Regions from separate parts of the Amycolatopsis roodepoortensis genome, predicted to be linked through region 3. Evidence: riboswitches for the same ligand, from Rfam matches in the RefSeq annotation. Region 3 holds a riboswitch; each other region holds the start of a gene.
The links. A riboswitch is a leader RNA that binds a small molecule or an ion and turns the genes downstream of it on or off. The one in region 3 is predicted to bind cobalamin.
Positions count from the first base shown of each region.

Region 1 (3,268 bases), 160 kb from region 3:
TCACCGGGGCACCGGTCACGAGCGACCGGCCGAGATCCCCGCTCACCAAACCCGAAATCCAGTGCCCGAACCGGTCGAGGACCGGCTGGTCGAGGCCGAGCCGGTGGCGCACGGTCGCCACCTGCTCGTCGGTGGCCTGCTCGCCGAGCACGACCGACGCCGCGTCGCCGGGAAGCAACGCGGTCACGGCGAACGTCGCGACCAGCACGAACATCGCCTGCAGTACCGCGAAACCCAGCCGCCGGGCGGTGTAACCCGGCACGTCAGGACAGCCGGGCGCGGTCGAACCTCGCCCAGTCGAAGGTGTTCGGCGGCGCGGTCACCAGTCCGGAAACCCGCTTCGACACACCGATCGTCCAGGTGCTGAACCCCCAGGCGAGCAGGCCTCCGGACGCGTGCACGATCCGCTGCGCGTCACCGAACAGCGCCAGCCGGGCACCTTCGTCCGCGGTGGCCGCCGCCCGGTCCATGAGGGCGTCGAACTCCGGCGAGGCGAAGCCGTTGACGTTGTTCGAACCGCCGGTCCGGAAGCGCTGGTTGAGGAACGTCGGCACCGGCAGGGTGGCCGTGCGGGTCAGCGCGGCGACGCCCTTGGTCTTGATCTCGCTGAAATAGGTGCTCGACGCGCGCGTGTTCGGCGTGACCTTCAGCCCGATTTCCCCGAGTTGCCGGGAAATCAGCGTGGCCGCGGTGGCGAAACCCGGGTCGACGTCGCTGGTTTCGACGGCGAAGGCCAGCCCCTCCGCGCCCGCCTCCCGGACGAGCGAGCGGGCCAGTTCCACATCGCGCCCGCGCTGGGGGATACCGGCGGCGTACCCGCGGAGTCCCTTGCCGAACAGGTCGTTGCCGATCTCGCCGCGCCCGGCCAGTGCGACGCGGTTCAGCGCCTCTCTGTCCACTCCGGACAGTACGGCGCGGACCAGCCTCGGGTCGGCGAACGGCGGCTGCGTCACGCGCAGGATCATGCCCTGCATCGTCGTTCCCTTGGCTTCGAGCAGCGAGACGCGCGCGTCACCGGCCAACCGGGCCGCGGTTCCGGCCGCGAGATCGTGGGCGTAGTCGACCTGCCCGGACAGCAAGGCGTTGACGCGCGCGGCTTCCTCGTTGACCGGGACGAATTCCAGTTCGCCGACGTTCGGCGCACCGTCCCAATGGGACTCGTTCCTGCGGAACACCGCCGGGCCGCCAGGGGTGAACGAGACGAACCGGAACGGGCCGGAGCCGACCGGCGCCGTGAAGTCCGTCGTACCGGCGGGCACGATCTCTGCGCCCGGAGCGCCCCAGCCCGACGGGAACTCGAAGTCGGGAGCGGTCAGGACCAGCTCGATTTCGTTGGGGGACACCGCTTTGCTGCGGCCGAAATCAACCTTCGCGAAGTACTGCCGTGACGAGGAGGCCAGTGCGGGATCGGCGATCCGCCGGAAGGTGTAGAGCACGTCGTCCGCCGTGACCGGACGGCCGTCGTGGAAGGCCGCCCGCCGCAGCCGGATCCGCCAGCGCGTGCCGGAATCGTCGCTCTCCCAGGACTCCGCGAGCCGCGGCCGCAACGAGGTGTCGGCGTTGTAGGCGACCAGCGTGTCGAAGAGCGCCTTGGCCCGCGCCTGGTCGACGAAAAGGGAGACCTGCGCCGGGTCCAGCGTCTCCTTCGAGCCGCCCGCCGCGAACGCGACCCTCAACCGGCCTGTGTCCGCCGGCGCGGTCCCGCACGCGGCCAACGGCGTGAGAGCGGCCAGGGCGAGGAGCCGCCGGCGGGTGAGCGGATGACGCGTCATAGGAACCTCCGGGACATCGAGCACTGTCCCGGGCGCGCGGCCGCACGTGAACGGGACCCCGCTCCGTACTCCACGACAGTTGGGGCTGGCGGTACCCGGCGGGCAGTCCGGCTCTCGGCACCGGGAGTCCTCCCAGGCCGATCACGGTTGCGGGTCAGCGCCGGATTCACACCGGCTTCCCCCGACGGGCACCTTCTTGCGTTGTGGCGCCCACGGTAACCCATGACCGGGATGTGCTACACAGGATCAAGATCACGAAGGGGAGGCCGGTGGACGAGAAGTTCGCGGCGGACTGGGTACGCCGGTGGGACATCCAGCAGGAACGCTACATCGCCGACCGCGAAGAACGCTTCGCCGTGCTGATCGACGTCGTCGAGCACGTATGCCGTGGCGTCGCCGAGCCGCTGGTGCTGGACCTCGGCTGCGGACCGGGATCGCTGGCCACGAGGCTCGCCGGGCGGCTCCCGCGGGCACGGATCGTCGGCGTCGACAACGACCCCTTCCTGCTCGCGCTCGCCAGGGCCACCCGGCCGCCGGGGGCGGAAATCGAGTACCTCCAGGCGGACCTCGCCCAGAGCGGCTGGCTGAAGTGGGGGCCGGTCGACGCCGCGGTCTCGACGACCGCGTTGCACTGGCTGCGTCCCGAGCGGCTCGCCGAGGTCTACCGTGACCTCGCCGGAGCGCTGAGGGCGGGCGGAGCGCTCGTCAACGGTGATCACTTCTACGACGAACAGCCTGCCATCCGCGAACTCGCCGAGGTGGTCAAGAACCGGCGGGCGGAGCGTGCCGGGGTCGGCGCCAACGAGGAATGGAAGGTATGGTGGGCCGCGGTCGCCGCCGATCCCGCGCTGCGTGAGCGGTTCACGGCCGACGAGCTGCGCGGCATTTCGACCGGCTACGGCAACCGGTTGAGCCCGCAGGAACACACCAGGCTGCTCCGGGAAGCGGGCTTCGCCGAAGTGGCCCCGGTGTGGCAGTTCGGCGACGACTACGTCCTGACGGCCTTGCGCTGACGCCGATCCGGCCGTCGGTCCTGCACGCGGCGGGCGACGGCGAGCACGACAGGCGCCGCGAGCCAGCACAGGTAGGCGGCGGTGTCGTTAGTCAGGAACGAGACGGGTACGGAGATCCCGAACACCGCGGCCAGGCAGACGCTGCGAGTCAGGCTTTGGGCGAACACCTTCGGCGGCCCGCCGGTCCCGTACAGGTGTCCGCGCCGGATCTCCCGGATGATCAGCGCGAACGACGCCGAGGCCAGGACCTGCACCATCGCGTACACGCTGAACCGGAGCGGGAAGGCGCCCTCGGCGGTGATGACCCGCGTCGCGAACGGCATCAGGACCTGCATGAACAGCCAAGCCAGGGTGAGGCTGATCAGGCGCCCGTTCAGTGCGCGGACGTAGGGGAAGATCTCGTGGTGCGCTCGCCAGTGCGCGGAGATCACCACGAAGCTGAGCGCGAAGGCGATGTATTCCTTGCCGTGGGCCGAGATCGAG
Region 1 covers NZ_CP102415.1:8,290,185-8,293,452, forward strand. The annotation lists gene NQK81_RS39805 (ABC transporter permease) at 1-262, opposite strand, end outside; gene NQK81_RS39810 (ABC transporter substrate-binding protein) at 264-1,772, opposite strand; cobalamin riboswitch at 1,875-2,001, opposite strand; gene NQK81_RS39815 (class I SAM-dependent methyltransferase) at 2,042-2,785, shown strand; gene NQK81_RS39820 (TMEM175 family protein) at 2,761-3,268, opposite strand, start outside.
Region 1: it holds a riboswitch for cobalamin, as region 3 does, so the genes downstream of both, NQK81_RS39810 (ABC transporter substrate-binding protein) here and NQK81_RS40670 (prenyltransferase/squalene oxidase repeat-containing protein) in region 3, are expected to answer to the same signal.

Region 2 (3,268 bases), 2.8 Mb from region 3:
CCCGACCCACACGTGAAGTGAGCCTTTATGACCACCTTTGACGCCTCCGCCGACGCCACCGGCCTCGGTGAGATCGAAGTCGGCGCCGCCCGCATCAACGTCGACGACAAGCGGATGATCAACGCCCGCGCCGACGTCAACCAGCTGCTGCCGATGAAGTACACCTGGGCGTGGGAGAAGTACCTCGCCGGCTGCAACAACCACTGGATGCCGACCGAGGTCGCCATGCAGGCCGACATCGCGCTGTGGAAGTCGCCCGACGGCCTCACCGAGGACGAGCGCACCATGCTCAAGCGCAACCTCGGCTTCTTCGCCACCGCGGAATCGCTGGTGGCCAACAACATCGTGCTCGCGGTGTACCGGCAGATCACCAACCCCGAATGCCGCCAGTACCTGCTGCGCCAGGCGTTCGAGGAGGCCGTGCACACGCACACCTTCCAGTACATCTGCGAAAGCCTCGGCCTGGTCGAGGGCGAGCTGTTCAACATGTACCGCGAGGTCCCGTCCATCTCGGACAAGGACGCGTGGGCGCTGAAGTACACGCAGAACCTGGAGAACCCGGACTTCGAGACCGGCACGCCGGAAGCCGACCAGGCCTTCCTGCGCGACCTCGTCGCGTTCTACGTGATCTTCGAGGGCATGTGGTTCTACACCGGCTTCGCGCAGATCCTCTCGCTCGGCCGCCGGAACAAGATGGTCGGCATCGCCGAGCAGTACCAGTACATCCTGCGCGACGAGTCGATCCACCTGAACTTCGGCATCGACTGCATCAACCAGATCAAGATCGAGAACCCGCACCTGTGGACCGAGGAGTTCCAGGCCGAGGTCCGCACCATGCTGACCGAGGCGTGCGAGCTCGAGGTCGCCTACGCCCGCGACACCATGCCGCGCGGCATGCTCGGGCTCTCGGCCGAGCTGATCGAGCAGTACATGCACTTCATCACCGACCGGCGGGCGCAGCAGATCGGTCTCGCGCCGATCTTCGGCGAGACCGAGAACCCGTTCCCGTGGATGTCGGAGGCGATGGACCTCAAGAAGGAGAAGAACTTCTTCGAGACCCGCGTCATCGAGTACCAGTCGGGCGGCGCCCTCGACTGGGACTGACCCCCCACACGCAACTCGCGCGCTCGAACACGTAACTCACGTGATCAGACACGTAACTCGCGTGATCAGACACGTAACTCACGTGATTGAGCGGCGAACTCACGTGATCAGACGGACGACACGCCGGGCGGCCTCCGCCCGGCGTGTTCCGTTTCCAAACACGCGAGTTACGCCCTCAATCACCCGAGTTACGCCCTCAATCACCCGAGTTACGCCCCCGATCACGCGAGTTCGTCGTTCAATCACGCGTGTCGTCCGTCTGGTCACGCGTGGCGTCCGGTTCGTCACATGTCCAGCGGGCCACTGGCGCGCCTCGGTACGCTCCAGGGTGCTACTGGTTCGCCCGGCCTCCCCGGCCGGTCGAGGTAACAGGGAACCCGGTGCGAATCCGGGACTGCCCCGCAGCGGTATGTGGGAACGAAAGCCGTCACCGTGCGAGACACGGTAAAGCACTGGGCATGGCGTCCCGGGAAGCGACGGCCGGTAGGCGCGAGCGAGTCGCCCACGAGTCCGAAGACCTGCCCGTGGTACGCGCGCCGACGGCGTGCGTGAGTCCGGGCCTCGTGGGATGGGCGCGACCGAACGGCGGTCACTCCTGCGCGCGCTCCGGGCTCTCACGACAAGCTCGCGAGGAGAGAGCTGTGACCGAAATCGGCACGACAGTGCTGGGCTACCCCCGGATCGGACCGGACCGGGAACTCAAGCGTTCACTCGAACGCTACTGGGCGGGCAAGATCGACGAGGCCGAACTGCTGGCCACCGGCCGCGCGCTGCGCACCCGGACCTGGCGGGAACTCAAGGCCGCGGGACTGGATTCCTTCCCCTGCAACACCTTCTCCCACTACGACCAAGTGCTCGACACCGCCGAGCTGTTCGGAGCGCTACCGAAGCGCTTCACCACGCTCGGCCTCTCGCCGCTCGACACCTACTTCGCCGCCGCACGCGGGGTGCAGGACGCGCCGGCGATGGAGATGACGAAGTGGTTCGACACGAACTACCACTACATCGTCCCCGAACTCGGCCCGGACACGACGTTCTCGCTCGCCGGCACCAAACCGCTCGACGAATACCGCGAGGCCCGCGCGGTCGGCGTCGAGACCCGGCCGGTGCTGGTGGGTCCGGTGACGTTCCTGCTGCTCGCGAAGCCGTCGGAGGCCGCTCCGGAGGGCTTCCGCCCGCTGGACCTGCTCGACGACCTCCTCGACGGCTACGTCGAGCTGCTGCGCCGTCTGCACGACGAAGGCGTCGAGTGGGTCCAGTTCGACGAGCCCGCCTTCGCGGCCGACCGCACCGAGCGGGAGCTCAACGCGCTCATCCGCGCCTATCACCGGCTCGCGAAGGAGACCGCGCGGCCCAAGATCCTGGTCGCCGGGTACTTCGGCGGTCTCGGTCGCGGCTTGGGCGTGCTCGCCCGTTCCCCGATCGACGCGATCGCCGTCGACCTCGTCACCGATGAGTCCTTTGTGGACGCTGTCGCCGCCGAGCCCGCCTTGCGGGACAAGGAGGTTCTCGCCGGTGTCGTGGACGGACGCAACGTGTGGCGCACGGATCCGGCCCGCGCTCTCAGCCGGGCGGCGACCCTGCTGGGCACCGCGCGGTCGGTCAGCGTGTCGACGTCGTGCTCACTGCTGCACGTGCCCTACGACGTCGAGCGGGAGGACGGGCTCCACCCGCGTCTCAAGGGCTGGCTCGCCTTCGCCAAGCAGAAGGTCGACGAGGTCGTCCTGCTCGGGCGCGCACTGAAGGAAGAGGGGGTCGACCTCTCCACCGCCCGTGCCGCGGCCGCGGATCGCGCGGCGGCGGCCGATCTGGCCGACTCCGGGGTGCGCGCCCGGCTGGAGGCGCTGCGGCCGGAGGACACCGTCCGCTCCCCCTACGCCCGGCGCGCGGCGGCGCAGCAGGCCGCGCTGGATCTGCCGCCGTTGCCGAGCACCACGATCGGCTCGTTCCCGCAGACCACCGAGGTCCGCAAAGCGCGGGCGGCGCACAAGGCGGGTTCGCTGGACGACGCGGGCTACGAGGCCGCGATGAAGGCCGAGATCCGGCGCGTCATCCGGCTGCAGGAAGACCTCGGCCTGGACGTGCTGGTGCATGGCGAGCCCGAGCGCAACGACATGGTGCAGTACTTCGCCGAGCGGCTGGCGGGCTTCGCGGCCACCGACTT
Region 2 covers NZ_CP102415.1:1,720,032-1,723,299, forward strand. The annotation lists gene NQK81_RS07820 (ribonucleotide-diphosphate reductase subunit beta) at 28-1,104, shown strand; cobalamin riboswitch at 1,423-1,644, shown strand; gene metE (5-methyltetrahydropteroyltriglutamate--homocysteine S-methyltransferase) at 1,746-3,268, shown strand, end outside.
Region 2: it holds a riboswitch for cobalamin, as region 3 does, so the genes downstream of both, metE (5-methyltetrahydropteroyltriglutamate--homocysteine S-methyltransferase) here and NQK81_RS40670 (prenyltransferase/squalene oxidase repeat-containing protein) in region 3, are expected to answer to the same signal.

Region 3 (3,268 bases):
TCGCGAGCGCGTAGAAGCCGACCTGCGCCAACCCGAGCGAAGCCTGGGCACCCGCACGGATCCAGGTGTCGAGCCCGCTGATCCCCGACGTGCGCGCGGACTCGTAGTCGGCGGGGTTGTAGGCGATCGCGCCGAGCTCGCCCGCGAGCTTGGTACCGGAGTCGGCGGCGGCGTTCGCCTGCGCGGATTTGAGGTACCGCACGCCCTTGTCCACCGCCGCGTCCGCGCCGCCGGCGTCGGCGAGCGCCTGGACGATCAGGCCGGTGCTGTTGGTGTTCGGTGCTTCGGTGCTGACGCCACCACCCCAGCCGCCACCGGCGGTCTGGTTCGCCTTGAGCCACGAGACGGTCTTGGCGATCGGCGCGTCGAGCCCGGTCGCGCCCGCCTTCCGTGCGGCCAGCAGCGCCGAGAGCCCGAGACCGGTGGCGTCGCCGTCCGACGGCGAAAGGTCGAGCGGTTTCCCCTCGTCGCAGGTCGAGATCTTGCGGCCGTCCGGCGTGACGTGGTCACCGGTCTCGTTCGTCGGGATGTCCTTGAAGAAGAGGCGGAAGTAGCCCTCGGAACACTGCTGGGTCAGCAGCTTGTCGATGGCGAGCCGTTCACTCTCCCCCGCCGCGGCTAGCCCGATGACGCCGAGCGCCTGGCCGAACGTGTTCGCGTCGTTGTTCACCGGGCCGGTGTGCTCCGGATCCTTGGAGTAGTCGCTGATCCGGCCCTTGTCGGGGCCCTTGCGCATGATCGCGGCATGGGTCTCGGCGACCAGGTCGTATCCGTCGACGTTTCGCGGGTCCCGGCCGGAAACCTGCGCGGCGACCAGCATCTTGGCCAGCGAGCCGCCGACGACGACCTTGTCGTACCCGCCCCCGGGAATCAGCCCGTCCCAGGTGAAGTAGTCGGTGGCGTGGCCTTCTTCGTCGAGGAACCTCATGATCGGCTCGGCCTTCGTGCCGTCGCCCGAGGCGTACATCGCGAAAAGGACGTCGAGCATCACGCCGTGGTCCGGCAGTGTGCCGCCGCTGGGATTCTCGAGCGTGCCGTCCGGCTTCAGCTTCGTCGCGAGCCAGCGGGAATTCGCCTTCGCGGCGCCGAGGTCGTTCGCGGCGGCGGCCGTCCCGGTGAGCAGTGCGGCGACCACGCCGACGCTGACGGCGAACGCCATCGCGGCCAGGTACCCGCGGCGCATGGCTCCTCCTTGCGGCGTGACGGAGGACGGCGCGGGACGCCGCGGTCACCCCTGTTTATCGCGACAGTGGTTCGTTCATCCGCCCGTTCGGTATCCCGGCTCGCCCTGGTGAAGGGCCTACGGTTGCGCGACAGCGCCGGATTTCGACCGGCTTCCCCGTCACGGGCGGCGGTGTTCTGTTGTCGAGCGAGGCGAGGTTAACACTCGATCACCTCCGGCAGGCACCGCTGACCAGGTCGGTCATCAGGATCACACCGGTCCTTCGCGCACGGCGGTACTCTTCGGTTCGTCCGATTCAGCGCGGTCGTGGGGGAAGTCCGGTGAGAGTCCGGCGCTGTCCCGCAACGGTGTGCCTCCAGGCGAGCCCGGTCACCCACGTCGCGCGGTGTCACCGACTCCTGTCGTGGAAATGCGGGAAAGGGTTCTCATGAGACGTTTGGTTTTCGCTGTCGTGCTGCTGTGCGGCATCGGGCTGGTCGCCGCTCCGGCGGCGGCCGCGGCCACCCACAACAAGGCGGACGCCGCCGCGGGCTGGCTCGCGAGGCAGATGACCGACGGGGAACGGTTCGAAGCCGACTTCGGCGGCCAGAAGTTCCCCGACCAGGGTTTGACGATCGACGCGATCTTCGCGTTCGCCGCCGCCGGGGTGTCGGACACGAACGCGGGCAAGGCGATCGCGTGGCTGGCGAAACCGGAGATCACCACGGCCTATGTCGGCGGTGGCACGGAGGCGTACGCGGGCGCGCACGCCAAGCTGCTGCTCGCCGCGCAGGTCCGCGGCAAGGACCCGGCGTCGTTCGGCGGTGTCGATCTGAAGGCGGGCCTGCTCTCGCTGCTCACGCCGTCCGGCCGGTTCTCCGACCGGTCCGAATACGGCGACTACTCCAACGCTCTTTCGCAGTCGCTCGCCCTGCTGGCGCTGGACCGCACCGGCGAGGCGCCGGCGCGGGCCGTGGCGTTCCTCGCGGGCAGCCAGTGCCCGGACGGCGGTTTCCCGCTGAACTTCGGCGAAGCGACGTGCGTGAGCGACGTCGACGCGACCGCGACGGTCGTCCAGGCCCTGCGCGCCACCGGTGACGCGGTGAACGCCGGAGAGGGCACCTCCTGGCTGGTCACCAAGCAGCACCCGAACGGCGGCTTCGGTTTCGGCACCGACGCGCCGAACGCCAACAGCACCGGCCTCGCCGCGCAGGCGCTGGCCGGGCACCGCCCCGCCGCCGCGATCAAGGCGCGGGAATTCCTGCGGTCGCTGCAGACCGGCTGCGCCGGCGCCGAGGCGGACCGCGGCGCGATCGCCTACGACGCCACGGGCCTGAATCCGTCGACCGCCCCGCGCGCGACCGCGCAGGCGATCCTCGGCCTGGCCAGGGTTCCGCTGAGCGACCTGCACGGCGGCGGATGTCCGCAGGCCCCGGTCCTGGCCTGCCCGTAACTCGCGTGATCAGAGACGTGACTCGCGTGTTTGGAGGCGTAACTCACGAGTCACGCCGCTGATCACGCGAGTTACGGCTCCAATCACGCGAGTTACGCCTTCGATCACGCGAGTTCGTCATTCGCCGGCGGCGACGCGGCGCGCGAGCTCCACCCGGGACCGCACTCCCAGCGCCGTGAAGATGTTCCGCAGGTGGTGATCCACCGTGCGATGGCTGATCACCAGCCGCCGCGCGATCTCCTTGTTCGTCTCCCCCGCCGCCACCAGCCGGGTGATGGCGTCCTGCTGCGGGGTGAGCCCGGCGAGCGACCGGTGCTGGGTGTCGACGGTCTCGCCGGTCGCCCGCAGCCCGGCCCGCGCCCGTTCGGCGAACCGGGTGGCGCCGACGTTTTCGAAGCCCCGTAAGGCATCGCGGAACTGGTCGCGGGCGTCGCGGGTCCGGCGATGCCGTCGCAGCAGGGTGGCGTACGCGAACCGGGTCCTGGCGAGTTCCATCGCGCCGCCCGCCCGCCGGTGCGCCTCGATGGCCCGTACGAAACGCCGTTCCGCGGTCTCCGGATCCGGCGCGGTCAGCGCGTGACAGCGGTGGCTCAGCGCGAGCCAGCAGGGTTCCGCGCCCGCGAGGGTCCAGCGGTCGAACACCTCCAGCGCGG
Region 3 covers NZ_CP102415.1:8,451,531-8,454,798, reverse strand. The annotation lists gene NQK81_RS40675 (hypothetical protein) at 1-1,183, opposite strand, end outside; cobalamin riboswitch at 1,251-1,365, opposite strand; cobalamin riboswitch at 1,453-1,578, shown strand; gene NQK81_RS40670 (prenyltransferase/squalene oxidase repeat-containing protein) at 1,611-2,615, shown strand; gene NQK81_RS40665 (helix-turn-helix transcriptional regulator) at 2,733-3,268, opposite strand, start outside.